One region of the Noviherbaspirillum cavernae genome, then DNA from elsewhere that is predicted to be linked to it. Evidence: predicted binding sites of a transcription regulator. Region 1 holds the regulator's gene; each other region holds the start of a gene.
What was found. Region 1 encodes sigma-54, which starts transcription at its own class of promoters, with help from an activator protein. Its sites were predicted from a motif close to TGGCANGNAANCTGCTTT; they were not measured.

Region 1 (7,264 bases):
TCCGGCATCGGCAAATCCGGACACATCGCGCGCAAGATCGCCGCGACGCTGGCCTCCACCGGCACGCCGGCGCTGTTCGTGCATCCGGCGGAAGCCGCGCACGGCGACCTCGGCATGGTGACCGAGGACGATGCATTTGTCGCAATCTCCTATTCCGGCGAATCGACCGAACTGCTGGCCATCGTGCCCATCATCAAGCGCATGGGCGCAAAGCTGATCGCGATGACCGGCAATGATGAATCCAGCCTCGCCAAGCTTGCCAACGTGCATCTGAGCATCCATGTGGACAAGGAAGCATGCCCGCTGAATCTTGCGCCGACCGCCAGCACCACCGCGACGCTGGCGCTGGGCGATGCGCTGGCCGTGGCGCTGCTTGATGCGCGCGGCTTCCAGGAAGAGGACTTTGCCCGTTCGCACCCGGGCGGCGCGCTCGGCCGCCGTCTGCTGACGCATGTGCGTGATGTGATGCGCAGCGGCGACGCGATACCTGCAGTGACGGCCGACGTGCCGCTGTCGGAGGCGCTGTTCGAGATCACCCGCAAGGGCATGGCGATGACCGCCGTCGTCGACGACGCATATCGCGCGATCGGCATTTTCACCGACGGCGATTTGCGCCGCTTGATCGAGAACGCGCAGGACTTCACCAAACTGAAAATCGCCGACATCATGCACGCCAATCCGCGCACGGTGGGACCGGATCAACTGGCGGTCGAGGCGGTGGAGTTGATGGAGCACTACCGCATCAACCAGCTGCTGGTCGCCGATGCCGGCGGCAAGCTGGTCGGCGCCCTGCATATTCATGACCTGACGCGAGCCAAGGTAATCTGATGGAAGCGACCGCTGTCACCCGCGCCGCCTGCGTCCGCTTGATGATTTTCGATGTCGACGGCATCCTGACCGACGGCAGCCTGCACTACGGTGCGGACGGCGAACTGATCAAGACCTTCAATGTGCTGGACGGTCACGGCATCAAGCTGCTGCAGCAATCGGGCGTGGCAACCGCCATCATCAGCGCGCGCCAGTCCGCGATCGTCGCGCGGCGCGCGGCGGATCTCGGCATCCGCCATCTGTATCAAGGCGTGCACGACAAGCGCAGCGCGTTCGAACAATTGCTGAAGGAAACGGGCAACAGCGCCGATGCGTGCGGTTTCGTCGGCGACGACGTGATCGACTTGCCGATCCTGTTGCGCGTCGGCTTTGCCGCCAGCGTGCCGAATGCGCATCCCGAAGTAAGGGCGCGCGTCCACCACGTCACCAGCGCCGGCGGCGGACACGGCGCGGCACGCGAGTTGTGCGATTTCATTTTGCGCGCGCAAGGAAATTACGAGGCGGCAATCGCGCCGTACCTGGCATGACGAGCGAACAATCCACTCGGCGCTTCCGTCTGTTCATGCTCGTGGCGCTGATGAGCGCATTGGCGCTGGGCAGCTTCTGGGCGCTGGAAGTGATGCGCCGTAATGCAAGCGATTTCATTCCCGACGTTACCCGGACTGCACCGGATCTATACGTCGACCACTTCAGCTACGTGAAGATGTCGGAAACGGGCGAGCCGCGCTATCACGTATCGGGCGACAAGCTCACGCACAATCCGAAGGACGATTCCTACGATGTCGTGAATCCGGTATTGAAGAGCCTGACCGCCGAGCGGCCGCCGACGACGCTGCGTTCCGATCGGGCGGAGGTCAACAGCGACGGCAGCGAGATGCACATGTACGACAACGTGCATATGGACCGCCCCGCCACGCCGCGGTCCGAACGGCTGCAGGTCAAGTCGGAGTACATGCTGATCCTGCCGGACGACGACGTGGCGAAAACCGAGAAGCCGGTCCAGATCACTCTGGGCGAGTCGACCCTGAACGGAATCGGCATGTACGTCAACAATGCGACGCGCGAATTGCGCCTGTCGAGCCGGGTGCAAGGCAGCTACCATGCGCCGGTTCGCTGAACCTGTACGACACGATGCACCACGAAAGAAATCCTTCATGAAACGTTTTTTGTCCTTGCCGCGACTGCTGCCGCTGTTGATATTCTCGATGGCGATTGCAGGCGTTGCGCACGCCGAGAAGGCAGACTCGCTGAAGCCGACCAACGTCGAGGCGGACCACATGGCCTATGACGACGTGAAGCAGATCAACACCTTCACCGGCAACGTCATCCTGACACGCGGCACCCTGATCATGAAAGGCGCGAAGCTGGTCGTCACACAAGACCCGGCAGGCTATCAATACGCCACGCTGTGGGCTGCGCCTGGCAAGCTGGCTACGTTCCGCCAGAAACGCGATGGCGGCCCCGACCTGTGGATGGAAGGGCATGCCGCTGACCGCATCGAATACGATAACAAGACCGAAGTGGCGAAGCTGTATTCGAAGGCGATGGTGCGACGGCTGGAGGGAACCAGGGCGACCGACGAAGTGCAAGGCGAGTTCATTTCGTATGACAGCCGCGCCGAATTTTTCACGGTCAACAACACTGCTACCGGCGAGAGCAAGCCGGGCGGCGGCCGCATCAAGGCCGTGATCCAGCCGCGCACCGAAAACAAGGGCAACTGACATGGCAAGCACACTGGTTGTCCGCGGCTTGCAGAAGAGTTACGGCGCGCGCCAGGTCGTGCGCGACGTCTCGCTGCAGGTGGCAAGCGGCGAGGTGGTCGGCCTGCTCGGCCCCAATGGCGCGGGCAAGACCACCTCGTTCTACATGATCGTCGGCCTGGTACCGTCGGACGCCGGCGAGATCGACCTCGACGGCAACAACATTTCACGCCTGCCGATCCATCGCCGCGCAGTGCTGGGCCTGTCGTATCTGCCGCAGGAAGCCTCGGTGTTCCGCAAGCTCACGGTGGAAGACAATATCCGCGCGGTGCTCGAGCTGCAAACCGAGAATGGCAAGCCGCTGTCGAAGGCTGCCATCGACAAGCGATTGAACACTCTGCTGGCGGAACTGCAGATCGAAAAGCTGCGCGAGAGCCAGGCGCTGTCGCTGTCCGGCGGCGAACGGCGACGCGTCGAAATCGCGCGCGCGCTGGCCACCAACCCGCGCTTCGTGCTGCTGGACGAACCGTTCGCCGGCGTGGACCCGATCGCGGTGATCGAGATCCAGCGCATCGTCCGCTTCCTCAAGGAACGCGGCATCGGCGTGCTGATCACCGATCACAACGTGCGCGAAACGCTCGGCATTTGCGACCGCGCCTACATCATCAACCAGGGCGCGGTGCTGGCATCCGGCCGCCCCGACGACATCATCGCCGACGAATCGGTGCGCCGCGTGTATCTGGGCGAACACTTCCGGATGTGATGGCCGACAGATGAAACAGACTCTCCAACTCCGCATCTCGCAGCACCTGGCGCTGACACCGCAGTTGCAGCAGTCGATCCGCCTGCTGCAACTGTCCACGCTCGAACTGCATCAGGAGCTGGAACAGATCCTGTCGGAAAACCCCATGCTGGAACGCGTCGACGACCCGCTCGACCACTCCCTGCGTTTGCTGGCCGACGGCGCGATCAGCCCGGGCAGCACCACGCCGGAAGCGCCGTCAGCCCCCGATGCGAAATCGTCGTCCGACGAATCGGAAGGCGCGTTCGAAGGCGGAGAATCGTCCGAAACATCGAGCGCCAGCGACTCGGAGTGGAGCTTCGACGACGTTGCGCGCACTTCCAAGGCGCCGGAAGACGACGATGCGCGCCCGCAGCTCGAAGCGCACGAGACGACCTTGCGCGAGCATCTGCTGGAACAGGTCCGCGTCACGGTGCGCGAAATGCGCGACCGCGCCCTGCTGGAACTGATCATCGACGCGCTGGACGACAACGGCTATCTTGAAGAACCGCTGGAAGAAATTCACGCCCGCCTGCCCGAGGAACTCGGCATCGAACTGGATGAGCTATCGGTCGCGCTCAAATTGCTGCAGAGCTTCGAGCCGGCCGGGGTCGGCGCGCGCAATGCCTCGGAATGCCTGGCGATCCAGATCAGGCGCTTCCCCAGGGTGCCGCTGGTGACACGGCGCATGGCCCTGACGATCGTCGAGAAGCATCTCGCGCTGTTCGCGCAGCGCGATTTCAACAAGCTCAAGAAGGCGCTCGACTGCGATGATGAAGACTTGCGCGAGGCGCAAGCGGTCATCAAGAGTTGCAACCCGCATCCCGGCGCAGCCTTCGCGTCCGACGCATCGGATTTCGTGGTGCCGGACGTGATCGTCAAGAGAACAAAAAACGGCTGGCAGGTCATGCTCAACCACGACGTCATGCCGCGCCTGCGCGTCAATGCGCTGTACGCCAACATCCTGAAGCAGAACAAGGGCGAGGCCTCGCTCAATTCGCAGCTGCAGGAAGCCAAATGGCTGATCAAGAACATGCGGCAGCGCTTCGACACGATCCTGCGCGTTGCGCAGGCGATCGTCGACCGCCAGCGCAACTTTTTTTCGCACGGCGCGGTGGCAATGCGTCCCCTTGTCTTGCGTGAAATAGCTGATACACTGGGTTTACACGAGAGTACTATTTCTCGCGTGACAACTCAGAAATACATGCTTACTCCGCATGGAATGTTTGAGTTGAAATACTTCTTCGGGAGCCACGTCGCGACTGAAGCCGGGGGGGAAGCCTCCTCGACCGCGATACGAGCCCTCATCAAACAGTTGATAGGAGCAGAAGACCCCAAGAGTCCATTCTCAGATAGCAAAATAGCGGAGATGTTGGGGGAACAAGGCATGGTCGTGGCGCGTCGAACCGTGGCAAAGTACCGCGAGGCCCTGAAAATTCCTCCCGTTAATCTGCGCAAATCGCTGTAATTCCTGCAATCGTGTTGAGCTTTACTGTCGTTGCGTTTCAACGTGGCCGCTTATGAAGTGCAATCATTGAACTCCACGTGATCAAGCCATGTTGCGAACCTCCAGCGGCAATATCCATAGGAGCGCTGTATGAATCTCACAATCAGTGGACATCACCTCGAATTGACACCTGCTATCCGTGAATACGTGCAAAACAAGCTGGAGCGGATCAAGCGCCACTTCGATCATGTCATTGATATTGCCATCATCCTGGGCGTGGAAAAGCCCTCGGACAAGGACAGGCGACAACGAGCCGAAGTCAATGTTCGCCTGAGAGGAATCGTGATACACGTGGAGAGTTTTGCGGAAGACCTGTACGCTGCGATCGACTCGCTGATCGACAAGCTGGACCGCCAGGTCCTGAAGTACAAGACCAAGGTGCAGGACCATCAGCATGAAACGATCAAGCGCATGCCGGAAGCACCTGCCGCCGACGCGACATCGTAAGAAATCATCCTCGCCGGGAACCACCCGGCCAACGGCAAATCAAGGGCGCATACAAGGCGCCCTTTTTGATTTCCGGCCTCCCTTGATGGATGAGTGGATTGGCATGGAAATATCGAATCGGCAAGGGCAAACATGTTGCCTGTAGACATTGTTCAATGTCGATAGAATAGGTCCTTCCCATCGCTCACTCATCACCCCATGACCGACCATATTCGCTGCGAAATCCGGAACCGGATTGGATACCTGCATCTCGAGCGCCCGAAGGCGCTGAACTCTCTTTCACTCGACATGGTGCGGGCATTGACCCAGGCCCTGCTGGCGTGGCGCGACGATCCGCGCATCAGCGCCGTCCTTATCCAAAGCACCAGCGAGAAAGCATTTTGCGCAGGCGGTGACATCCGTTTCTTCCACGAAGTCGGCAACGCAACGTCAACCGGACACAGTGCCCTGCTGGAGGATTTTTTCAGCGAGGAATATGCGCTCAACCACCTGATCCATCATTACCCGAAGCCGTATATCGCCATCATGGACGGCATCGTCATGGGTGGTGGCATGGGGATCGCACAGGGCGGCGACGCCAACCGGATGCGCATCGTCACGGAACGCACGAAGATGGCCATGCCCGAAGTCAATATCGGACTCTTCCCCGACGTCGGCGGCAGTTATTTCCTGACGCGCGTTCCGGGCGAACTGGGCACTTACCTCGGCATCACCGGCGAAACCGTCGGCGCGGCCGACGCGCTCCATGCGAGTCTGGCCGATGTATTCATCCCTGCATCGGAATTGCCGGCACTGAGGGAAGTGCTGGCATCCACGAATGAGGCCGATATGCGTGCAGTCATTCGCTCGTTCGCCGCACCGTTTCAGACCCGCGTCGAGCCGGCCGGCAGTGCGCTGGCGATCAACCGTGCCGCCATCGACAAGCACTTTGCGCACGACGACGTGCGCGCCATCGCGGCGTCGCTGGCGCAGGACGACATGCCCTTCGCCCGGAAGACCTTGCAGGTGATGGAACAGCGTTCGCCCCTGATGATGTGCGTCACGCTGGAACAGTTGCGCCGCGGCGCGCGCCTGACGGTGGCGGACTGCCTGCGCATGGAGCGCACGCTGGTACGGCGCAGCTTCGAACATGGCGAGGTGCTGGAGGGTGTGCGTGCGCTGGTGATCGACAAGGACAATGCGCCGCAATGGAATCCGCCGACGCTGGAACAGGTCACGCCGGAAATGGTGACGCAGTTCTTTGAGTCCGCATGGCCGGCGCATGCGCATCCTTTGCGCGATCTGACCTGATACGCGTCATGCATCACAACCCGCCGCCTGCCGTGTCGAACCGAGGGTGAAGACGCTCGCGCACATGCGGCGACGCCGACGCTGAGATTCCTGTCTTGCTGCGCGCATTTGCGCTTGCCTTCACGCGCAGTGGTTTTTCAGCACCCTGTCAAAGTTCATCCACCGCGAACAAGCGCCGATGCTCGCGCATCGCATAGCGGTCGGTCATGCCCGCGATGTAGTCGGCCACCTTGCGCGCCTGCACCTGCACACGGGCGCTGCCCTCACCCGCCATCACCTGATAGGTCGGCGGCAGCAGGCGCGGCTCGCTCATGAAGGCATGGAACAATTCCTCGATGATGCGCCGCGCCTTGCTCGTCATGCGATTGACCTGATAGTGCAGATACAGGTTTTCGCGCAGGAAGCGCTTCAACTGCGCGGCTTCCTTCTTCATTTCATCGGAAAAAGCCAGCAAGACGGGTGCGTTGCGCACGTCGTCCACCGATCGCAGTTTTGCATCGCGTATGCGGGCCTGCGAGGCGGCGATCAGGTCGACGATCAGCGCATTGATCATGCGGCGGATCGTTTCGTGAATCGCGCGGCGACCGGTGATGCCGGGATAGGCATCCTCGACCTCGACGCGGTGCCGTGCGTAGAACTCGACCTCATCCAGCTGCGCTGTCGTCAACAGCCCCGAACGCAACCCGTCATCGATATCGTGATTGTTGTAGG
Region 2 (7,264 bases), 2.7 Mb from region 1:
TGGCGACGGCAAGGTGATCGCGCTCGACGCCAAGTTCAACTTCGACTCCAACGCGCTGTACCGTCATCCTGAAATCGTCGCGATGCGCGATCTGGACGAAGAAGATCCGGCCGAAGTCGAAGCCTCCAAGTTCGACCTCGCCTACATCTCCCTCGACGGCAACATCGGCTGCCTGGTGAACGGTGCCGGTCTGGCGATGGCCACGATGGATACCATCAAGCTGTTCGGCGGCGAACCTGCCAACTTCCTCGACGTCGGCGGCGGCGCCACCACCGAGAAAGTGACCGAAGCCTTCAAGCTCATGCTGCGCAACCCCGGCCTGAAAGCCATCCTGGTCAACATCTTCGGCGGCATCATGCGTTGCGACGTCATCGCCGAAGGCGTGATCGCCGCATCCAAGGCCGTGTCCCTGAGCGTGCCGCTGGTCGTGCGCATGAAAGGCACCAACGAAGACCTCGGCAAGAAGATGCTGGCCGATTCCGGCCTGCCGATCATCTCGGCTGACACGATGGAAGAAGCTGCGCAAAAGGTCGTCGCTGCGGCCAACGCTAAATAATCGCACGAGGAAGAAATATGTCGATCCTGATCAATAAAGACACCAAAGTCATTACACAAGGCATCACCGGCAAGACCGGGCAATTCCATACTCGCGGCTGCCGCGATTACGCCAATGGCAAGAACGCCTTCGTCGCAGGCGTGAATCCGAAGAAGGCGGGCGAGGATTTCGAAGGCATCCCGATTTTCGCGAATGTCAAGGAAGCGAAAGACCAGACCGGCGCAACCGTCTCGGTTATCTATGTACCGCCGGCAGGCGCTGCTGCAGCGATCTGGGAAGCCGTCGAAGCCGAACTCGATCTGGCGATCTGCATCACCGAAGGCATTCCCGTGCGCGACATGCTGGAACTGAAGGACCGCATGGCCAAATCCGGCAGCAAGACCCTGCTGCTCGGACCGAACTGCCCGGGCCTGATCACGCCGGACGAAATCAAGATCGGCATCATGCCCGGCCACATCCACAAGAAGGGCCGCATCGGCGTTGTCTCGCGCTCCGGTACGCTGACTTATGAAGCCGTCGGTCAATTGACCGCACTCGGCCTGGGCCAGTCCTCCGCAGTCGGTATCGGCGGCGACCCGATCAACGGCCTGAAGCACATCGACGTCATGAAGATGTTCAACGACGATCCGGAAACGGACGCGGTCATCATGATCGGCGAAATCGGCGGTCCCGACGAAGCAAACGCAGCACGCTGGATCAAGGACAACATGAAGAAGCCCGTGATCGGCTTCATCGCCGGCGTCACGGCGCCTCCGGGCAAGCGCATGGGCCACGCCGGTGCGTTGATTTCCGGTGGCGAAGACACGGCACAAGCCAAGCTCGACATCATGGAAGCCTGCGGCATCAAAGTGACCAAGAATCCGTCGGAAATGGGGCGTCTGCTGAAGTCCGTGCTGTAATGGCCGTGACAATGAAGTAAAGCCCTGGTACGTACTAGGCACAACTTGCGGGGAGCTTTGGCTCCCCGTATTATTTCGCGCAACACTTTTTCTGGGCACTTGCATGGACTTTTTACTGAATCTGAATTGGGTCGCGATTGGCCAAATCATCCTGATCGACATTTTGCTGGGCGGCGATAACGCGATCGTCATCGCGCTTGCATGCCGCAACCTGCCTGCGAACCTGCGCACCAAGGGCATTCTGTGGGGAACCTTCGGCGCGATCGCCATCCGTATCGTGCTGATCGCCTTCGCCGTCACCTTGCTGCAAGTGCCTTACCTGAAAATCGTCGGCGGCCTGCTGCTGCTATGGATCGGCATCAAATTGCTGGCCGAAAATGACGATGAACACGGCGATATCCAGGCAAGCGACCGGCTCCTGACCGCGATCAAAACCATTGTCGTTGCCGACCTTGTCATGAGTGTCGACAACGTCATTGCAGTGGCAAGCGCAGCCGAACAAGCCGGCGAGCACCAGCTGGCGCTCGTGATCTTCGGCATCATGGTCAGCATCCCGATCATCATCTGGGGCAGCACCATCGTTCTGAAGCTGATGGAACGCTTCCCGATCATCATTACCTTCGGTGCCGGCTTGCTGGGTTATCTGGCGGGCGGAATGATCGTGTCGGATACAGCGGTCGCACCGTGGATCGCGGCCAACTGGCCGGGGCTGGATTTCCTGATACCGGGCACGGCGGTGCATGTGAATATCCCGAGCATCATCGGTGCCGTCATCGTGGTAGCGACGGGATTCGTGCTCACAAGGAAGCAGGCGCGCGCCGAATCCTGATCTGTTCAAAGCCCTCGCGCGGACTTGCTGCCCAAGGCAGTCGGCATTACATGCTCTCGTCCGCGCGTGCAGACATGGAAGATCCGTTCAGGCCTCCCCGGCAAGGATAACAATAGGGATTGGCGCTCTCGCAAGCAGAGGATGCGGGAGCGTTCTGCCCAAGAGGTGGATCGTCATCCACACCAACCTTCACGACGGAATCCATTCATCGCACCAATGTTGATGGTTTTTTCGGCAACATTCTTGCCATCGCAGCTAAAGCCAATTGAGCGGTTCCGAATTCCGAGGCTTTCTCGGAAGGATTGCGAATCGGGCGCGACAATTTTTGCCGTGCATTGCACGTCAATGGCAAACAAGGACTGCAAGCTGACAAAAATTGTTAGTAGATGGCAAAAATTGTTAAAGCCAGCTTAATGCCGGGTGGCAAATCGTCCTGAAAGCTGAATTTCCTGTTGGCATGCCGTTTGCTGAATGGAGTGCAATGGCAGATTCGCTGCCTGATTCCAAAGGGAGAGCAAAATGAGGTCGATGAAAATGATTCAACGTGCGCAGCGCGGTTTTACCTTGATTGAATTGATGATCGTGGTGGCGATCATTGGTATCCTGGCGGCGGTAGCGATCCCGCAATACCAAGACTACGTGGTCAGGGCCAAGCTTTCTAAAGTGGCGACTGCGGTAGATCCCGTGAAATTGGCTGTCGCCCAAATGATGCAGGAAAACGGTGGTGCGATGCAAAGTGGTTTTGCTGCGGACAGCTGGGGTTCGCTTGGGTTGGCCGCTTCCGGCCCAACGCTTACCAATGAGGTTGTGAGCTACAACGTAAGTACCGCTGGTGTGATTACTGCGGTACTGCAAAACATCAAGGCTACAGTGATTGATTCCAAAAATATCACTTGGACCCCAAACATCACCGCTGGTGGCACCGCAATCACTTGGACGGTCGGATCGACCAGCACTGAGGCGGTTGTGACCAATGCTATCGGCAAATGGCATTAAAATAGCTCGTCGGTGCCTCTCGTGAAAATCTGACGGGAGAGCTGATTCATGAACAACGCCCGCATGCGCGGGCGTTGTTCATTGGGGCGGACGTTTGCACCACCAGCTACGTCCTTAACCCTTCGTGATCGGGCATTTCACAGAGTTGGAGGTCGGTTTATGTGTCAGAAGTGCCTGATCTTCTTCTTTTAGCTTCATGGCCGCGACGGCGATACCAAGTTCATGGCTCTTTGCATAGGCATTTCGAGCTTCCCAAGCGCAGCCAAAATGCTCAAATACCATGCCCCGCGCAAAGTGCGCATAAGCAAATTTTCCATCTACGGTAATTGCTTGATCGAATTCCGCCTGTGCTTTGGTAAATTCATGCAAGGAGTAGTAGGCAATCCCACGTTGATAATAGATTTGTGGGGCATTGGGATAACGAGAAATAGCCTCCGTGAAGTCAGCAATCGCTTCCCTATATTTCTTTTCTTTCACATATTGCACGCCTCGCATATAGAAGATTCGAGCCGAACCTACAACAGATTTGGATTCCAATTTTGCTGCGGCATCGGTCCAGGCTGTGCTTTCAGTAGCGAGGCTTGATAAACGTTCTTGGGCTAGGCACGCACTTCCTAACAACAAAGGTGCCGATAGTGCAACGACCCACCTTAACCTAAGGTAAGAAAGCACTGCTACAACCATAAAAAGATAGCCAGGTGCCCAAAGGTAGCTGCGATACAGGGCAAACGGTTCCTGAAATCTGACAGTAACAAGCTCCGTGAAAAACAGCAGCCAACAGTAAAGAAGTCCGCACCCGAAGAGCGCTGCTGGGCCGCGCTTTCGAATAAGGTAAGCGGCGACAAATGGACAGATCGCGAAAATGGCGGCTTTCGGAATTGTGAACCATGTATGCCAGAGTCGAGTAAAGTCAACTCTCATATCAATCGACATCGAGCGAACATCAGGCAGAATCCAATAGCCCAGATAATCAAAGAAGAATCCGGCCTGTAGAGTGACACTGACTAGCCACTTGCCTAGTGGCGTTTCAAGCAGTGGTATGCCTTGGATCTGGTTCAGCAAAATTCCAACGTATGGTTCATATGTGCTAGCAACAACCGACTTTGCCGAGATTACTACGGTAATAGCTGCGGGGATGCAAAGCAGTAGATAAAGTCCAACACGCCTTGCGCTCGATTGGAGACGGGGGCTATATAAAGCGGCAAATGGAATCACCGCGAATAGAAGCATTACAGCATGCTCTTTTGAAAAGACCGCTAGTGAATAGAACAGCGCGGCCGTGATGACGTCAACAGTTCGATTCTTGGAAAATGCACGACAATAAAACCAAAGCGATAGCAGCGAAAAAAGCGTCGCGAACAGGATGGTGCGTTGAACCAGATATCCAGCCCCATAAACTGCGACAGGATGAATCGCAAACCAAAGGGATCCGACCAAAGCAAGGCCCGCAGATTTCTTTTCGCTTGCGGCGCTTGATTCCGAATTCTTTAATGCTTGGCTGACAAGTTCATGAATAAGCGCAAAGAGCATTCCAGCGCAAAGGATGTGAATGACTAAGCTGATCGTTCTATGCGCTTCGATCTGACCAAATTCAACCTGGACAATGCCCAGAGTGAAGTACGGGAAGGTCCGTGGTCGTAAATCAAAAAGCTTTTGAGCATAGTCGTATACCTGAAGGGCGGAGAACATCCCATGATCATCAAATACCAGTTGATTACTCAGATGTGGTACATAAAGCATGCTTGCAGCCACTACAATGATAAGAAGGCCAAACGCATGCCATAAATGTCGGTTGATCATGGGTGCAAGCAATCCATTTTGTTGTGAATTATGGGGTTGTACTGCTTTGTGGCTTTGGTGTGAAACGCAATCCATGGCGACTTGCCGTGCAGGCCAAAGATCGAGTCGGAACTTCTACAATTAAGAGGCATTTTTCGTAGAAGTCCAGTTTCCCGACCTGCCTCCGTGTTTTTCCAAGATCGAGATATCAGACATTACCATCCCCCGATCCACCGCCTTGCACATATCATAGATAGTCAGCAATCCAATTTGCACAGCTGCCAGCGCCTCCATTTCCACGCCCGTTTTCCCGAACGTTTCGACTTGCGCAGTGCAGGTGACGGCACTTTTTTCCGGATCGGTCTGGAAGTCAATAATGACTCGGGTGAGCGCCAACGGATGACAAAGCGGAATCAAATCGCTCGTCCGCTTCGCCCCCATGATCGCCGCCACGCGCGCAATCCCCAGCACATCCCCCTTCTTTGCCGTACCGGACTGAATGATCGCGAGCGTTTCCGGCTTCATGCGGATCGTGCCGGTGGCGATGGCGATGCGATGGGTTTCCTTTTTGCTACCGACATCGACCATGTGCGCCTGGCCCGTTTCGTCGAAATGCGTCAGTCCGGGTTGTGTCGAATCTGTAGCGCTGCTGTCTTTCTTTGTGTCCATGGGTAACAAAATATCGAGGCTGTTGAACGATTCAGGTGTGCATGTATCATAGCACCGTGAAATCCGCATCCATTTCCCTCTATCCACTTGTCAAGTCTCGATCACTGCCTCGGTTGCTGATTACGGCGGCGGTCGCTGTGGCTTGCGCGGTGCCACCCTCGCTGGTGCCGTCATTGAGTGCGGCGCAGAATCTGCCGAGCCTCGGTGACACCGAGCGCGAGGAGCTTTCGCCCGTGATGGAGCGCAAGCTGGGTGAGCAGATCATGCGGGACATCCGGCGTGATCGCGATTATCTCGATGATGCGCCATTGACGGAATACCTGAATAATTTCGGCGCGACCTTGCTGGCTGTGCGTCCCGAGGCGCGGGGTGAGGCTGGGTACGACTTCTTTTTCTTCGGGGTGCGCGACCCGATGCTGAATGCGTTCGCCCTGCCGGGCGGTTTCATCGGCGTGCATTCGGCCTTGATCCTGGCAGCGCAGAGCGAGTCCGAACTGGCCTCGGTGATGGCGCATGAAATCGGTCACGTGGCGCAGCGGCATATTGCGCGCATGCTGGGCAATCAGCGGCAGGATACGCTGATCCCGCTGGCGGCGGTGGTGCTGGCGGCGCTGGCGGCGCGCTCCAGTCCGGATGCATCAGCGGCGCTGTTGCTGGGCGGGCAAGGTGTGGCGCTTCAGCGGCAGCTCAATTTCAGCCGCGATGCCGAGCGCGAGGCGGATCGCGTCGGCCTGCAGATATTGAACGAAGCGGGCTTTGATTCGGCGGGGATGATCACCTTTTTTGGCCGGGTGCAGAACGCCAGTCGCGCTTACAACGATACCGCACCGGCCTATTTGCGCTCGCATCCCTTGACCACGGAGCGTATCGCGGATATTCAGGCGCGAACGCGCGGGCAGCGTTACAAGCAGCGTGCGGACAGTCTGGATTTTCATTTGATTCGGGCGCGGCTGCGCGTGCTGCAGGATTCTTCGCCGCATGGCTTGCGCGATGCGGCGATCGCCTTTGACAGTCAGCTGGCGCTGAAAAACAGGATGCAGACGAGCGCGGCGAAGTACGGGCTGGCTTTCATCGCGTTGAGGCAGGGCGAGTATCCGAAAGCGCAGGCCTTGCTCCAGGAGGCCAATGCGGCAGCGCAAGGTCTGGCGTCGGCGCCGAAGAGTGCGGTACTGGCGAATCTTGCGATTGATCTCAGGCTGGCCGCGAATCAGCCGGCGGAGGCGTTGAAGGAAGCGGAGGCGGCGCGCACGCAGTTCCCGCTTTCGCGCGGCATTGCATGGCAATACGCGGATGCGTTGATCGCCGCCGGCCGCCATGACGATGCGGTGCGATATCTGCGTGACCAGGCGCAGCTGTATCGGCAGGAACCGCAGTTGCAGGACCGATTGGCGAAAGCGTACGCTGCGCAAGGCAAGCAGGCCTTGCAGCATATGGCACTGGCGGAATCCTACGCATTGTCAGGAGGCATGCTGGCCGCGCTTGATCAACTGAGGATTGCGCGTGGTGCGCCGGATGCATCGTTTTACGATCAGGCGG
Region 3 (7,264 bases), 2.7 Mb from region 1:
CATTGCGATTCTGGAGAAGGAGGGATTCCCGCGCGTCTGGATCGGCTACATCTTCATCTTCTCGACCATCGTCCTGTATGCCGGCATCGGCATCATCAGCCGCACTTCCGACGTGTCGGAATACTATGTCGCGGGGCGGCGCGTCCCCGCCATTTTCAATGGCATGGCGACGGCGGCGGACTGGATCTCGGCGGCGAGTTTCATCAGCCTTGCGGGCGGCTTGTATCTGTACGGTTTCGACGGCCTTGCCTACATCATGGGATGGACCGGCGGCTACTGCCTGGCGGCTTTGCTGATCGCGCCGTACCTGCGCAAGTTCGGCCAGTACACCATTCCGGATTTTCTCGCGGCCCGCTACGTGGGGCGCTACGGCGGCAATGTGGTGCGCATTTTCGCGGCGCTGGCAACGATCATCATTTCCTTCACTTACGTGGTCGCGCAAATCTACGGCGTGGGCCTGATCACTTCGCGCTTTACCGGCATCGATTTTTCCGTCGGCATCTTCCTCGGGCTTGCAAGCATTCTGGTGTGTTCCTTCCTTGGCGGAATGCGCGCCATCACATGGACCCAGATCGCGCAGTACATCATCATCCTGATCGCCTACCTGATCCCGGTCGTCTGGCTGTCGATGAAACACACGAATGTGCCTGTTCCGCAGGTGGCATACGGATCGGTCTTGAGCAAGTTGAGCGACAGGGAACAGGCGCTCAACGCCGATCCGAAAGAACAGGAGGTGCGCGCGGTTTTCAAGCGCCGCGCCGAGGAATACGAAGCGAAGCTGAAGGCCCTGCCCGCATCATGGGGACAGGGCCGGGTCGAAGCGCAGCGTCATCTCGACAAGCTGAGGAAAAGCAACTCCTCGCTCATCGAAATCAAGGCGGCAGCACGCGAACTCTCGAACTATCCCAAGGATGCGGAAGAAGCCCGACGCAGATGGACCGAGGCCAGAGCCGCCAATCTCGCGCACACCGAACCGATCGTTGCGCACACGACGCCGTTTCCCGGCAAGGACGAGGCCGCATCCGACATCAAGCGCAACAATTTTCTCGCGCTGATCCTGTGCCTGATGATGGGGACCGCCGCGCTGCCGCACATCCTGGCGCGCTTCTATACCACGCCGTCGGTGCATGAAACGCGGTTGTCGGTTTTCTGGACCCTGTTCTTCATCATGTTGATCTATACCTCCATCCCGGCGCTGGCCGTCATGGTGAAATACGATATCTACACATCGCTGGTCGGGATGGATTTCTCGAAGCTGCCGTCGTGGGTCGCGTACTGGGCGAGCATCGACAAGGTCCATCCGCTGGTCAGCATCACCGACATCAACAGAGACGGCATCGTGCAACTCGCGGAGATCGTGCTCGACGGCGACATGGTCGTGCTGGCGACGCCGGAAATCGCCGGACTGCCATACGTGATTTCCGGACTGGTTGCGGCCGGCGGACTGGCGGCCGCGCTCTCCACCGCGGACGGTCTGCTGCTGGCAATCTCCAACGCACTGTCGCATGACACGTACTACAAGGTTATCAACCCGGCGGCGTCCTCGCAGAAACGGGTCACGATTTCGAAACTGCTGCTGCTGGTGGTCGCAATGGTGGCGGCCTACGCCGCCTCGCTCAAACCCGGCAACATCCTGTCCATGGTGGGAACGGCGTTTTCGCTCGCCTCGTCCATCCTGTTCCCTGCACTGGTATTGGGCATTTTCTGGAAACGCGCGAATCAACAAGGTGCAATTGCCGGCATGATCACGGGGCTCGTGGTCTGCCTGTATTACATGGTGCATACGCATCCGACGCTCGGCGGATCGGCAAGCGGGCAGTGGTTCAACATCGCGCCGGTGTCGGCCGGCGTGTTCGGCGTACCGGCGGGCATGCTGGCGATGGTGGTGGTCAGCCTGCTGACGCCGGCACCGGACGCGCGCTGCCATGCGCTGGTGGATCATATACGCGCGCCGTAGCGCGGCAGACGGAATATCCGACGGCATGACAATGCATGGAGCTTGCCGTCAGACATGCTTTGGCATGCTTCTTGATACGCCACATCAACGCCTCACACCAACGACGGAACAACGCCATGTCCAATTTTTTCGATGAGATGTACTCGGATGGAGCGACGTTCGTGCGCGAACACTATCGCGAGTTCGAAGCGTGGCTGTCCGAACAATCGCCCGAAACGATCGCGCGCAAGCGGATGGAAGCCGACCTGATCTTCCGCCGCGTCGGCATCACGTTCGCCGTGTACGGCAGCGATGCGGGCACCGAACGTCTGATCCCGTTCGACATCATTTCCCGCATCATTCCCGCTGCGGAGTGGGCGCAACTGGAGGCCGGCCTCGTGCAGCGGGTGAAGGCGCTGAACATGTTCATTCACGACATCTACCATGAGCAGAACATCGTGAAGGCCGGTGTCGTGCCGGCGGAACAGATTTTCAAGAACGCGCAATACCGCCCGGAGATGCAGGGCATCACCGTCGCCTCGGATATCTATGCCCACATCGCCGGCATCGATATCGTGCGGGCCGGTCAGGGCGAGTTCTATGTGCTGGAAGACAACCTGCGCGTCCCATCCGGCGTGTCCTACATGCTCGAAAACCGCAAGATGATGATGCGGCTGTTCCCCGAACTCTTTGCGCGCTACAAGATCGCGCCGGTCGCGCATTATCCGGACATGCTGCTCGACAATCTCCGTTCGGTCGCACCGATGGGCGTGACCGATCCGACCGTGGTGGTGATGACGCCGGGCATGTACAACTCCGCGTACTTCGAGCACGCATTTCTCGCACAGCAAATGGGCATCGAACTGGTCGAGGGCAAGGACCTGTTCGTCAACGACAATGCGGTGTACATGCGCACCACGCGCGGGCCGAAGCGCGTCGACGTGATCTACCGGCGCATCGATGACGACTTTCTCGATCCGCTGGCGTTTCGTCCGGACTCTTCGCTGGGTGTGCCGGGCCTGCTGTCCGTCTACCGCGCCGGCCGTGTCACGCTGGCCAATGCGATCGGCACCGGCGTCGCGGACGACAAGTCGATCTATCCCTACGTGCCGGACATGATCCGCTTCTATCTGTCGGAGCAGCCGATACTCAACAACGTGCCGACCTGGGTATGCCGCCGCAAGGAAGACCTCGAATACACGCTGGCGCACCTGCCGGAACTCGTGGTCAAGGAAGTGCACGGTGCGGGCGGCTACGGCATGCTGATCGGCCCGGCTGCGACGAAGGATGAAATCGAGAGCTTCCGGCAGCGGCTGCTTGCCAAACCCGACGGCTACATCGCGCAGCCGACGCTCGCCTTGTCGGCCTGCCCCACCTATGTCGAGGCGGGCATCGCACCGCGCCATATCGACTTGCGGCCTTTCGTGCTTTCCGGCAAAACCGTTTCGATGGTACCCGGCGGCCTGACGCGCGTGGCGTTGACGGAAGGCTCGCTGGTGGTCAATTCGTCTCAGGGTGGCGGTACCAAGGACACTTGGGTATTGGAGAAATAATATGCTCAGTCGCACTGCCGATCATCTGTACTGGATGGCCCGCTACACCGAACGCGCCGAAAACACCGCACGCATGCTCGACGTCAACGTGCAAACCGCCCTGCTGCCGCAATCGGCGCATGCGGCGGAACAAGGCTGGCGCGCGATGCTGGGCATTTCGGAATTGCTCTCGCTGTTCGATCACAAGCACGGCCTGCTGACGGCAAGGGACGTGATCGACTTCATGGTGCGCGACCCCGACAATCCATCGTCGATCGTCTCCTGCCTGACGCAGGCGCGCGAGAATGCCCGTGCCGTGCGCGGCACCCTGACCACGGAAGTCTGGGAAGCGCACAACACGACTTGGCTGGACATCAAGAATCGGCTCAAGGGACATTCGCTGGAACAGGATCCCAGCCGCTTCTTCGAATGGGTGAAATACCGCTCGCACATGTCGCGCGGCGTCACCATCGACACCATGCTGCGCGACGAAGCCTTCCATTTCATTCGCCTCGGCACCTTTCTCGAACGCGCCGACAACACCGCGCGCATTCTGGATGTGAAGTTCCATGGCACGGAACTTGGCAAAGAGATGGCTGCCGAACCGGAACTGGATTACTACTATTGGGCCGCCGTGCTGCGTTCGGTCTCGGGTTTCGAGATTTATCGCAAGGTATACCGCGACGTGATCACGCCGGAACGCGTCGTCGAGTTGTTGATGCTGCGCGGAGACATGCCGCGTTCCCTGCTTGCCTGCATGGAGGAAGTTGTCGCCAATCTGAAACAAGTTCGCAATGATCTGTCGTCCGATACCGAACGCTTCGCCGGGAAACTGCATGCCGAACTCAGATTCGGCACCATCGAAGAGATTCTGAGCAATGGCTTGCACGATTACCTGACGCAGTTTCTGGAACGCATTTTCGAACTGGGCAATCGCGTCAGTCGCGACTTCCTGGTTCCTTTGGTCGCGTGAAAACCATGCAGCTTTCGATTCGTCACGAAACGGTATATCGCTACACCGCGCCATTGAGCTACACCATTCAGCAGCTGCGCGTGTCGCCGCGCATCGAGCCGCAACAGCACGTATTGTCATGGCGCATTGCCACCGTCGGCAATCAGCATCAATTCATTGATGCGTTCGACAACGTCAGTCATATGCTGACAATCACGGGCCTGCATGACGAAGTGCGCATCGCGGCGGAAGGGGTGGTCGAGGTTAGCGCACTGGATCGCGGACGATTGGCGGGAAAGGAAATCTTTTCTCCGCTCGTCTTCACCGTGCCGACCAGACTGACCGTGCCAAGTCGTGCGGTGCACGAATTCGCCGCCAGACACTTGCATCACGATACGCGCAGCCACGCGTTATTGACGCTGGCCGAGGCAATCCGCGACAACGTCGCGTATCAAAGCGGCGCGACCGAAGTCACCACGACGGCCAGCGACGCGCTGCACCTGGGTCAGGGAGTCTGCCAGGATCATGCGCATCTGTTCCTCGCCTGCTGTCATGCGCACAACATCCCGGTGCGCTACGTTTCCGGCTATATCGATCCCGGCGACACCTCGCATGCGGCGAGCCACGCATGGGTCGATGTCTGGGTCGAAGAATCGGATTTTTCGGGATGGGTCAGCATCGATGTAACCCACGCACGCTACGCGGACGAGTCGCATTGCCGGCTTGCCATCGGACGCGACTACGATTCCGCGGCACCGGTGCGCGGTGTGCGCCATGGCGGCGGCACGGAATCCCTGAGCGTCAACGTGCAGGTATCCTCATCTCAGGCAATGAGTTGAGCGCTTGCCCGAGGTTGTGCACATGTTTGCGCCATGGGGAATATCGATGAAAAGCAGCAATACTGCTTCCTGTAAAATCCGGCTTTTGCATTCACTTCAGCAACCATGACTTATTGTGTCGCCATGCGCCTTGATGCAGGGCTGGTTTTCCTGTCCGATTCACGGACCAACGCCGGCGTCGATCAAGTTGGCACCTTCCGCAAGATGACCGTCTTCGAGAATCCGGGCGATCGAATGATGGTGCTGATGACTGCGGGAAATCTTTCCATTTCACAATCGGTTCGCCAGATCATTGCGGAACAAGCAAGCAGCAGCGGCAAAAGCATCTGGACCGCATCCTCGATGTACGAAGCCGCGCGGATCGTGGGCGAAGCGGTGCGCACGGTTCATCAGCGCGATGCCGAGGAACTGAAAAAATTCGGCATCGATTTCAACGTCAACATCATTTTCGGCGGCCAGATCAAGGGCGAACGCAGCCGGCTGTTCCAGATCTACGCAGCCGGCAACTTCATCGAATCGCACAACGAAAACACCTACTTCCAGATCGGCGAGGCGAAGTATGGAAAACCGATCATCGACCGCATCGTCACGCCCGCAACACCGTTGAACGAAGCCGCCAAATGCGCGCTGATCTCGATGGATTCGACGCTACGCTCCAACATTTCGGTCGGGCTGCCGCTCGATCTGCTGATCTACGAAGCCGACTCGCTGGCTGTCAGCCGTTTTGTCACCATCGACGAAAAGAACCAGTACTTCCAGATGATTCGCACGACTTGGGGCCAGCAGTTGAAAAGCATCTTCGCAGGCATCGCCGATCCGGTATGGAACGCCGCGCCGGATTCCGCCGCGATCGCCTTGTCGACCACCAATGCGAACAGCCATCCGATGCGCATACCGCCGCCGGCCGACATCACGGTCACCGATGCGCATCCGGCACCGCTGCAGACATTGACGGAACAAGTCGGCGGGATGCGTCAGCCATGATGTAGATCCGGCCCTGAAAACAAAAACGGCTGCGAGATTCCCGCAGCCGTTTTGCCATCCGAAGCAAGCAATCAAACCACGATGGTCTGCGCTTCCCCGTTCTGACGTTCACGAATTTCACCGATGCGCGTCACCGTTTCGCCGGCGGCCTTCAATTGCGCGATGGCCGCATCTGCGTTTTCCCTGGACACGATGACCACCATGCCGATGCCGCAGTTGAAGACGCGGTGCATTTCCGCATCCGCCACGCCGCCATGCTGCTGCAGCCAGGTAAACAGCGGCGGCATCGTCCATGCATCGCGATGAAGCACGGCGGTCAGGTTGTCGCGCAACACGCGCGGCACGTTCTCGACCAGGCCACCGCCGGTAATGTGGGCCATGCCCTTGACTTCCAGCGTGTCCATCAATGCCAGCAGCGGCTTGACGTAGATGTGCGTCGGTTCCAGCAGCACATCGGCAAGACGGCGGCCGTGGAAGTCGGCGTTCAGGTCGGGTTGGGCCACGGAGATGATCTTGCGCACCAGCGAATAGCCATTCGAATGCGCGCCCGATGACGCAAGGCCCAGCACCACGTCACCCGGCACGATCTTGCTGCCGTCGATGATTTTCGATTTTTCGACCGCGCCGACCGCAAAGCCTGCGAGATCGTATTCGCCGTCCGGGTACATGCTCGGCATTTCCGCCGTTTCGCCGCCGATCAGGGCGCAGCCGGAGAGTTCGCAGCCCTTCGCGATGCCCTTGATGACATCGGTCGCGGACGGCACGTCCAGCTTGCCGCAGGCGAAGTAGTCGAGGAAGAACAGCGGCTCCGCGCCTTGCACCAGAATGTCGTTGACGCTCATGGCAACGAGGTCGATGCCGACGGTGTCATGCTTGTTCAGGTGAAACGCCAGTTTCAGCTTCGTGCCAACGCCATCCGTACCGGATACCAGCACCGGTTCCTTGTACTTTTTGCCGATTTCAAACAGCGCGCCGAAGCCGCCGATTCCGCCCAGCACGCCTTCACGCATGGTGCGTTTGG
Region 4 (7,264 bases), 2.2 Mb from region 1:
TGCGCGAAGGGCTGTTCCGCGAAGACTTGTACCACCGCCTGAATGTCATCCGTCTGCGCCTGCCGAGCCTGCGCGAGCGGCGCGAAGACATTCCGCTGCTGACCCGGCATTTCCTTGCGCAGAGCGCGAAGCAGCTCGGGGTCGAAGTCAAGCGCATGTCGGACACCGCGATGCAGTTTCTCGTCAATCTCGACTTGCCCGGCAACGTGCGCCAGCTGGAAAACCTGTGCAACTGGATCACGGTGATGGCACCGGGGCAGACGGTGGAAGCCAAGGATCTTCCGCACGACCTGACGCACGGTCAGGAAACGGCGTCCGCACCGCAAGTCAGTGCAGCGACTTCCGCGCCGATCATCGTTGCGCCGCCGACTTTCTCTGCCCATGCGGATACGCCGGCGTCGAACGGCGCGTTCGAGAGCAATGGCCACGGTGCGGCCGCGATGACCTCTTTGCCGCTGCATGCCAACGGCGCGGGCGACCACAAGGCAAGCTGGATTGCCCTGCTGGAATCGGAAGCGGCGCAGATGCTTGCCGCCGGCCAGCCGGAGGTGATGGACGCACTGGGGCGCAAGTTCGAATCGGCACTGATCAAGACCGCGTTGAAGCATACCCACGGCCGCAAGAACGATGCCGCGATCCGTCTCGGCATCGGGCGCAATACCATCACGCGCAAGATTCATGAGCTGGGGATCGATGGCGCGAAGGATGAATGAGGCATCCCTGCGGCCTTGAGTCGGCTTATGTGATCATGATGTGATTACGCCGACTACGGAGGCCGACACGGGCTTCACCCGTCGGATCAGACATCGGACGATGGTCGCGGCTGCCGCGGCGGCCAGCAGATGCTTGATGGTATGGCCGCTGATGCCGCCAAAGAAGAGCATCAGTTCACGGTCGTGCAATTCGGCCGCTTTCGCCGCGACATACAGCGCAATGGCGATGCCGAATGCCAGCCGGTCTTCGCGGGGCGCGGGATGGATGGCCTGCCACAATGGGATGAGCAGCAGTGGCAGGCCTTGCAGCAGCAGGTAAGGCCGCAGGTCGCCGCTGCCATCGCTTCCGCTGAAATGCCACCATGCCACGCTCAAGACAGCCGCCAATGACAGCAGGATGATGCCGCTTGCGTCATCCGCACCGGGCTTCGTTTCGGCGCGTACTGCCGCCAGCAGTCCCGCGCATGCCAAGGCAATCGGCAGCCGGTCCCAGATCAGGCGGGAATTGTCGGGCTCCAGATGGTAGAAAGCGGAACCCGCCGCTGTCAGTATCAGCGCAATCAGGAACAATCGGTAGCCCGCCCAGCCGGACCTCAGCTGACAATGTCGCCGTGCGGGTGACAGCGCCAGCCATCCCCACACACCAACCAGGGCAAAAGCGGCGTTGGACAGTACATCTGCTGCACGCGCAATGCCGAACGCGATGCGCTGGTCGGCGAAATGATGATAGTCCTGCGGCTGGGAAATCGACCCGTGCAGCAACATCAGCAAAGCGGCAAGCAGGGTAAGGGTCGGGGGGAGGTGAACGAGGAAACGTTTCATGGCACATGGGCTGATTGAAAACGTTTGCAGCGTGCGGCATTGCGCTGGCGGTTGATACCTTGGTGTGGAAAGTGACGCGATCGTTACTCGGAGTATCGTTGCACGCAACCTGTGCGGGTCAGGTGGCTGCGCTGATCAGGAATTGCGTCTCGGATATCCTTCCGCCGTTATCCTTTCCCACACGCACTCTTTCTCCTCGTCGCTCATGAAGACCCATTGGGCCACTTCATCTACCGTGCGTCCGCAGCCGCGGCAGACTTCGTCGAAAGTCGTTGAGCAAACGGCAACACAGGGCGTGTCGGGACGGGTTGAACGGGAATTTTGCATAATGGTGCCTTTGAAAAGAGCAATGATAGGTCAATCAATGGTCAAACTCTACTATTACCCCGGGAACGCCAACCTTGCGCCGCACATGCTGCTGGAGGAGCTGGGCGTGCCGTACGAACTCGTGCTCGTCGATCGTGAGCAGAATGCGCAGCGCAGCCCCGAGTACCTGAAGCTGAATCCGAACGGGCGCGTGCCGACGCTGATCGATGGCGATCTCGTGCTGTATGAAGCGGCCGCGATCTGCCTGCATCTGGCGGACCGCCATCCCGAGGCGGGATTGGTGCCGCCGTTCGGTACTGCCGAGCGGGCCGGGTTCTACAAGTGGCTGATCTATCTCACCAATACGCTGCAGGCGGAATTACTCACGTATTTCTATCCCGAGCGGCTGACCGATGACGATGCCGCCACTGCGCAGGTCAAGTCACACGCGGAAGCGCGGGTCGGCACCATGCTCGATCTGATCGAGGCCGAGCTTGCGGCACATGACGGCCCGTATCTTCTTGGTGCGCGTTACAGTGCCGTCGATCCCTATTTGTTGATGCTGTCGCGCTGGACGCGGATGATGCAGCATCCGGCACGCGCGCGTCCCCACCTTGGCCGCTATCTGGAAAGGCTGATCGCCCGCCCGGCGATTCAGCGGACATTCGCAGCTGAAGGGCTGCTTGCGCCGCTATTCTGAATTGCCGGCCAGGCCGGCCTGGCGCAGCTTGCGCCACAGCGTCGTGCGGCTGATGCCAAGATGCCTGGCGGCGGCTTCGCGGTTGCCGTCGAAGCGTGCGAGTACCCGTTCCAGTGACTCCGCAGCCGGCGACGGACTCCGCGCGGGCGACGGCGCTGCCGAGGCATGCGTTCCGCCAGTCAGTTCCGGCGCGATCGCCATCACGAAGCTGGGAGACAAGGCCTGCAGCGGTTCGGCTGCGAGAAAGAGCGCAAGGCGTTCCATCAGATTGCGCACCTCGCGCACATTGCCGGGCCATGCATAGCTCTGCAATAGCGGCGCGCAGGCGACGACCTCGGCATGCAGGTTGGCATGGGGACGCGCACCGACCGAGGCGAGCGCGTTTTTGAGACACCATTCCGCCAGTGATATCAGATCGTCCGTCCGCTCGCGCAGCGGCGGCAGGGCAAGTCGCAATACGCCGAGCCGATAAAACAGGTCGGCGCGAAACCGGCCATCCTTCACGCGCTGGTCGAGATCGCAGTGCGTGGCGCTGATGATGCGCACATTCACCGGCACCGGACGCGTGCCGCCGACACGCACCACTTCGCGCTCTTCCAGCACGCGCAAGAGCCGCGTTTGCAAGGCAAGCGGCATTTCCCCGATTTCGTCCAGAAACAGCGTGCCGCGATTGGCGGCCTCGAACAGTCCCGCATGTCCGCCGCGCCGCGAGCCGGTGAATGCGCCTTCTTCGTAGCCGAACAGTTCGGATTCCAGCAGCGACTCGGCCACTGCGCCGCAGTTGATGGCGACGAAAGGCTGTCTTGCGCGCGTGCTTTCGCGATGGATGGCCTGCGCAGCAAGTTCCTTGCCGGTTCCTGTCTCGCCCTGTATCAGCACGGTGGCAGGCGATTTCGCAAATAGCACGATGGATTGCCGCACGGCCTGCATGACGGGCGACTCGCCGCGCAAGTCATTCACGCCGTGCTTGGCGCGGCGGGTGTCCGTGGCGGCGTGCGCCCGGTTGCCGCCCGATTCCAGGCGCGTGAAGCGGGCGATCTCCAGCGCGTCGTCAAAGGCCTGCCGGATCGATGCCGCCGAGTACACGAATACGCCGGCAAGGCCGGCTTCCTCAGCGAGGTCGGTGACCAGTCCGGCGCCGACAACGACCTTGATGCCGCCGGCCTTCAGTTCGCTGATCTGCGCCCTGGCATCTTCTTCCGTGACATAGGTCTGCTGCACAATCCGCAGCCCGAAGGTTGCCTGAAACTCGGCCAGTTCCGGCATGGTTTCCTGATATGTCACCAGCCCGATCTCGGGCGTGATCTTGCGCGCCCGGGCCAAAGCCTGCATCACGTCAAAACCGCTTGCCTTTGCGATGACGACCGGCACTGATAGCCGGCTCTTCAGATAGGCGGCATTGGAGCCGGCAGCGATCACCGCGTCGCAGCGTTCGGTCGCAAGGCGATCGCGGATGTGGCGCACGGCCTCTTCGAACCCGAGGTGAATCGGCTCGATGAGCGCGCGGTCGTCGAATTCCAGCGTGATGTCGCGGAAAAGATCGGACAGGCGTGAAATCGAGACGGTCCAGATGATTGGCCTGTCGGTGATGTCGGGAGGAGGGAGTTGCATCATGTTTCAAATTGGTGTTTCAGCGTTTCAAGTGTAACGTAAATTGAAACGCGCGAATGTGCTTGCGTAAATGTCAATTCATGTGGGAAGGGGAGCTTAACTGATTGATTCGGAAAGAGAATTTCCCAGTCGAAAAGCCGCCGGTGCGCGGCAGTCCTGGCGTGATGCAAGATGGCACGCTGATTGCACTAGGGATAGTTGACTTCGATTGTTGAAACATTTCGTCATTCTTAAGGTGAATCCATGAGTTTCCATTCCGCAGGCGCTGCATTCCGGCAAGCCGTCAAGGAAGAGTCGCCGCTGCAAGTGGTGGGCGCGATCAATGCCAACCATGCGCTGCTGGCAAAGCGCGCCGGTTTCAAGGCGATCTATCTGTCCGGTGGCGGCGTTGCCGCAGGTTCGCTGGGCTTGCCCGATCTGGGTATCTCCAATCTCGACGATGTGCTGACGGACGTGCGCCGGATTACCGACGTGTGCGACCTGCCCTTGCTGGTGGACGTGGATACCGGCTTCGGCGCGTCTGCCTTCAACGTGGCGCGTACCGTGAAGTCGATGATCAAGTTCGGCGCGGCGGCCATGCACATCGAGGACCAGGTCGGCGCGAAACGCTGCGGCCACCGCCCGGGCAAGGAAATCGTCGGCAAGCAGGAAATGGTCGATCGCATCAAGGCGGCAGTGGATGCACGCACCGACGAGAATTTCGTCATCATGGCGCGCACCGATGCGCTCGCGGTCGAGGGATTCGATGCCGCATTGGACCGCGCGATGGCGTGCGTCGAGGCCGGGGCCGACATGATCTTCCCGGAAGCGATCACCCAGCTCGATATGTATAAACGCTTCTCCGATGCGGTGAAGGTGCCGGTGCTGGCCAACATCACCGAGTTCGGCGCGACGCCGCTCTATACCGTTGACGAACTCAAGGGCGCCGGAGTGGGACTGGTGCTGTATCCCTTGTCTGCCTTTCGCGCCATGAACAAGGCGGCGGAAAACGTCTATACGGCAATCCGTCGCGACGGTACGCAGAAAGGGGTGGTCGATACCATGCAGACCCGCATGGAGCTGTACGAGCGCATCAACTATCACGATTTCGAACAGAAGCTGGATGCGCTTTTCGCGCAGCAGAAGGCGAAGTGAGCAGGGTGGGGCACGGTGTGCCCACTCTACCAATGATTCATCAGGAGATTCCATGAGCGAGCAACAGGCAGCAGGCTTCAAACCGAAAAAATCGGTCGCACTGTCCGGTGTGACGGCGGGCAATACCGCACTTTGCACGGTTGGCAGAACGGGCAACGATCTGCACTATCGCGGCTACGACATTCTCGATATCGCGACGACGTGCGAGTTCGAGGAAATCGCGCATTTGCTGGTGCACGGCAAGCTGCCGAATGCCGCTGAACTGAAAGCCTACAAGACCAAATTGAAAGCACTGCGCGGCCTGCCGGCGAACGTGAAAGCGGCGCTGGAATGGTTGCCGGCGGCATCCCATCCGATGGACGTGATGCGTACCGGCGTCTCCGCGCTCGGTTGCGTGCTGCCCGAGAAGGACGATCACAACACGCCAGGTGCACGCGATATCGCCGACCGCCTGATGGCCTCGCTCGGCTCGGTCCTGCTGTACTGGTATCACTACAGCCACAACGGCAAGCGCATCGAAGTCGAAACCGACGACGATTCCATCGGCGCGCATTTCCTGCATCTGCTGCATGGCGAGAAGCCGTCGGCGATGTGGGAGCGGGCGATGCACACTTCGCTGATCCTGTATGCCGAGCACGAATTCAACGCATCGACTTTCACCGGACGGGTGATTGCCGGCACGGGTTCCGACATGTATTCCGCGATCACCGGCGCGATCGGTGCATTGCGCGGTCCGAAGCACGGCGGCGCGAACGAAGTGGCGTTCGAAATCCAGAAGCGTTACGACAATCCCGATGAGGCGGAAGCCGACATCAAGAAGCGCGTCGAGAACAAGGAAGTCATCATCGGCTTCGGCCATCCGGTGTACACCGTTTCCGATCCTCGCAACAAGGTGATCAAGGAAGTGGCGCGCGAGCTGTCGAAGGATGCAGGTTCGAGCAAGATGTTCGACATCGCCGAGCGGCTCGAATCGGTGATGTGGGACATCAAGAAAATGTTCCCGAACCTCGACTGGTTCTCTGCCGTGTCGTATCACATGATGGGCGTACCGACCGCGATGTTCACGCCGCTGTTTGTGATCTCGCGTACCTCAGGCTGGGCTGCGCACATCATCGAGCAGCGCATCGACAACAAGATCATTCGTCCGAGCGCGAACTACGTCGGTCCGGAAGATTTGAAGTTTGTGCCGATCAACAAACGCAAGTAAAGAGTAGGGTGCGCCGTGCGCACCATTGCCCGCCATTGAACGGCGGTGCGCCGTGCGCACCCTACTCAACTACACGACTCCTTCCCCTTCAAGGGGAGGGAGCATCTGCAGAGCGAGCATCGCTTTGCTTAACAGATTTTTTTGCCGCCCATGAATACCGCAAACCGCAAACCCCTGCCGGGCACCCAACTGGATTACTTCGACGCGCGTGCCGCAGTCAATGCGATCCAGCCCGGTGCCTGGGACAAACTGCCGTACACCTCGCGCGTACATGCCGAAAACCTGGTGCGCCGCTGCGATCCCGCCATCCTCACGGAATGCCTGACCCAGATCGTCGAGCGCAAGCGCGAGCGTGACTTCCCGTGGTTCCCGGCGCGCGTGGTCTGCCACGACATCCTCGGCCAGACCGCGCTGGTCGACCTCGCCGGCCTGCGTGACGCCATTGCCGAACAAGGCGGCGACCCGGCCAAAGTCAACCCGGTCGTGCCGGTGCAACTGATCGTGGACCATTCGCTGGCCGTCGAGTGCGGCGGCTTTGACCCCGACGCCTTCGAGAAGAACCGCGCCATCGAGGATCGCCGCAACGAAGACCGCTTCCACTTCATCAACTGGACCAAACTCGCGTTCAAGAACGTCGAAGTGATCCCGCCGGGCAACGGCATCATGCATCAGATCAATCTGGAGCGCATGTCGCCGGTGATCCACGCGAAGGGCGGCGTGGCCTTCCCTGATACGCTGGTCGGCACCGACAGCCACACGCCGCACGTGGAT

Region 2: a site for sigma-54 is predicted at 2,738-2,755, ahead of D3870_RS03515 (pilin). Genes of this name have one in related genera too.
Region 3: a site for sigma-54 is predicted at 2,018-2,035, ahead of D3870_RS03460 (circularly permuted type 2 ATP-grasp protein). Genes of this name have one in related genera too.
Region 4: a site for sigma-54 is predicted at 4,325-4,342, ahead of prpB (methylisocitrate lyase). Genes of this name have one in related genera too.

Annotation. Positions count from the first base shown of each region.
Region 1 covers NZ_QYUN01000002.1:3,401,694-3,408,957, forward strand. Annotated here, with positions in the region: gene D3870_RS15890 (KpsF/GutQ family sugar-phosphate isomerase) at 1-828, shown strand, start outside; gene D3870_RS15895 (KdsC family phosphatase) at 828-1,355, shown strand; gene lptC (LPS export ABC transporter periplasmic protein LptC) at 1,352-1,945, shown strand; gene lptA (lipopolysaccharide transport periplasmic protein LptA) at 1,983-2,549, shown strand; gene lptB (LPS export ABC transporter ATP-binding protein) at 2,551-3,291, shown strand; gene D3870_RS15915 (RNA polymerase factor sigma-54) at 3,302-4,777, shown strand; gene hpf (ribosome hibernation-promoting factor, HPF/YfiA family) at 4,907-5,263, shown strand; gene D3870_RS15925 (enoyl-CoA hydratase/isomerase family protein) at 5,462-6,553, shown strand; gene D3870_RS15930 (deoxyguanosinetriphosphate triphosphohydrolase) at 6,702-7,264, opposite strand, start outside.
Region 2 covers NZ_QYUN01000002.1:722,217-729,480, forward strand. Annotated here, with positions in the region: gene sucC (ADP-forming succinate--CoA ligase subunit beta) at 1-556, shown strand, start outside; gene sucD (succinate--CoA ligase subunit alpha) at 574-1,455, shown strand; gene D3870_RS03510 (TerC family protein) at 1,559-2,284, shown strand; gene D3870_RS03515 (pilin) at 2,819-3,280, shown strand; gene D3870_RS03520 (tetratricopeptide repeat protein) at 3,395-5,080, opposite strand; gene moaC (cyclic pyranopterin monophosphate synthase MoaC) at 5,201-5,728, opposite strand; gene D3870_RS03530 (M48 family metalloprotease) at 5,770-7,264, shown strand, end outside.
Region 3 covers NZ_QYUN01000002.1:708,953-716,216, reverse strand. Annotated here, with positions in the region: gene D3870_RS03465 (sodium:solute symporter family protein) at 1-1,957, shown strand, start outside; gene D3870_RS03460 (circularly permuted type 2 ATP-grasp protein) at 2,074-3,489, shown strand; gene D3870_RS03455 (alpha-E domain-containing protein) at 3,491-4,441, shown strand; gene D3870_RS03450 (transglutaminase family protein) at 4,447-5,259, shown strand; gene D3870_RS03445 (proteasome-type protease) at 5,365-6,243, shown strand; gene purM (phosphoribosylformylglycinamidine cyclo-ligase) at 6,315-7,264, opposite strand, start outside.
Region 4 covers NZ_QYUN01000002.1:1,228,499-1,235,762, forward strand. Annotated here, with positions in the region: gene ntrC (nitrogen regulation protein NR(I)) at 1-713, shown strand, start outside; gene D3870_RS05785 (hypothetical protein) at 747-1,535, opposite strand; gene D3870_RS05790 (DUF1289 domain-containing protein) at 1,671-1,862, opposite strand; gene D3870_RS05795 (glutathione S-transferase family protein) at 1,900-2,541, shown strand; gene prpR (propionate catabolism operon regulatory protein PrpR) at 2,533-4,152, opposite strand; gene prpB (methylisocitrate lyase) at 4,396-5,286, shown strand; gene prpC (bifunctional 2-methylcitrate synthase/citrate synthase) at 5,339-6,493, shown strand; gene acnD (Fe/S-dependent 2-methylisocitrate dehydratase AcnD) at 6,644-7,264, shown strand, end outside.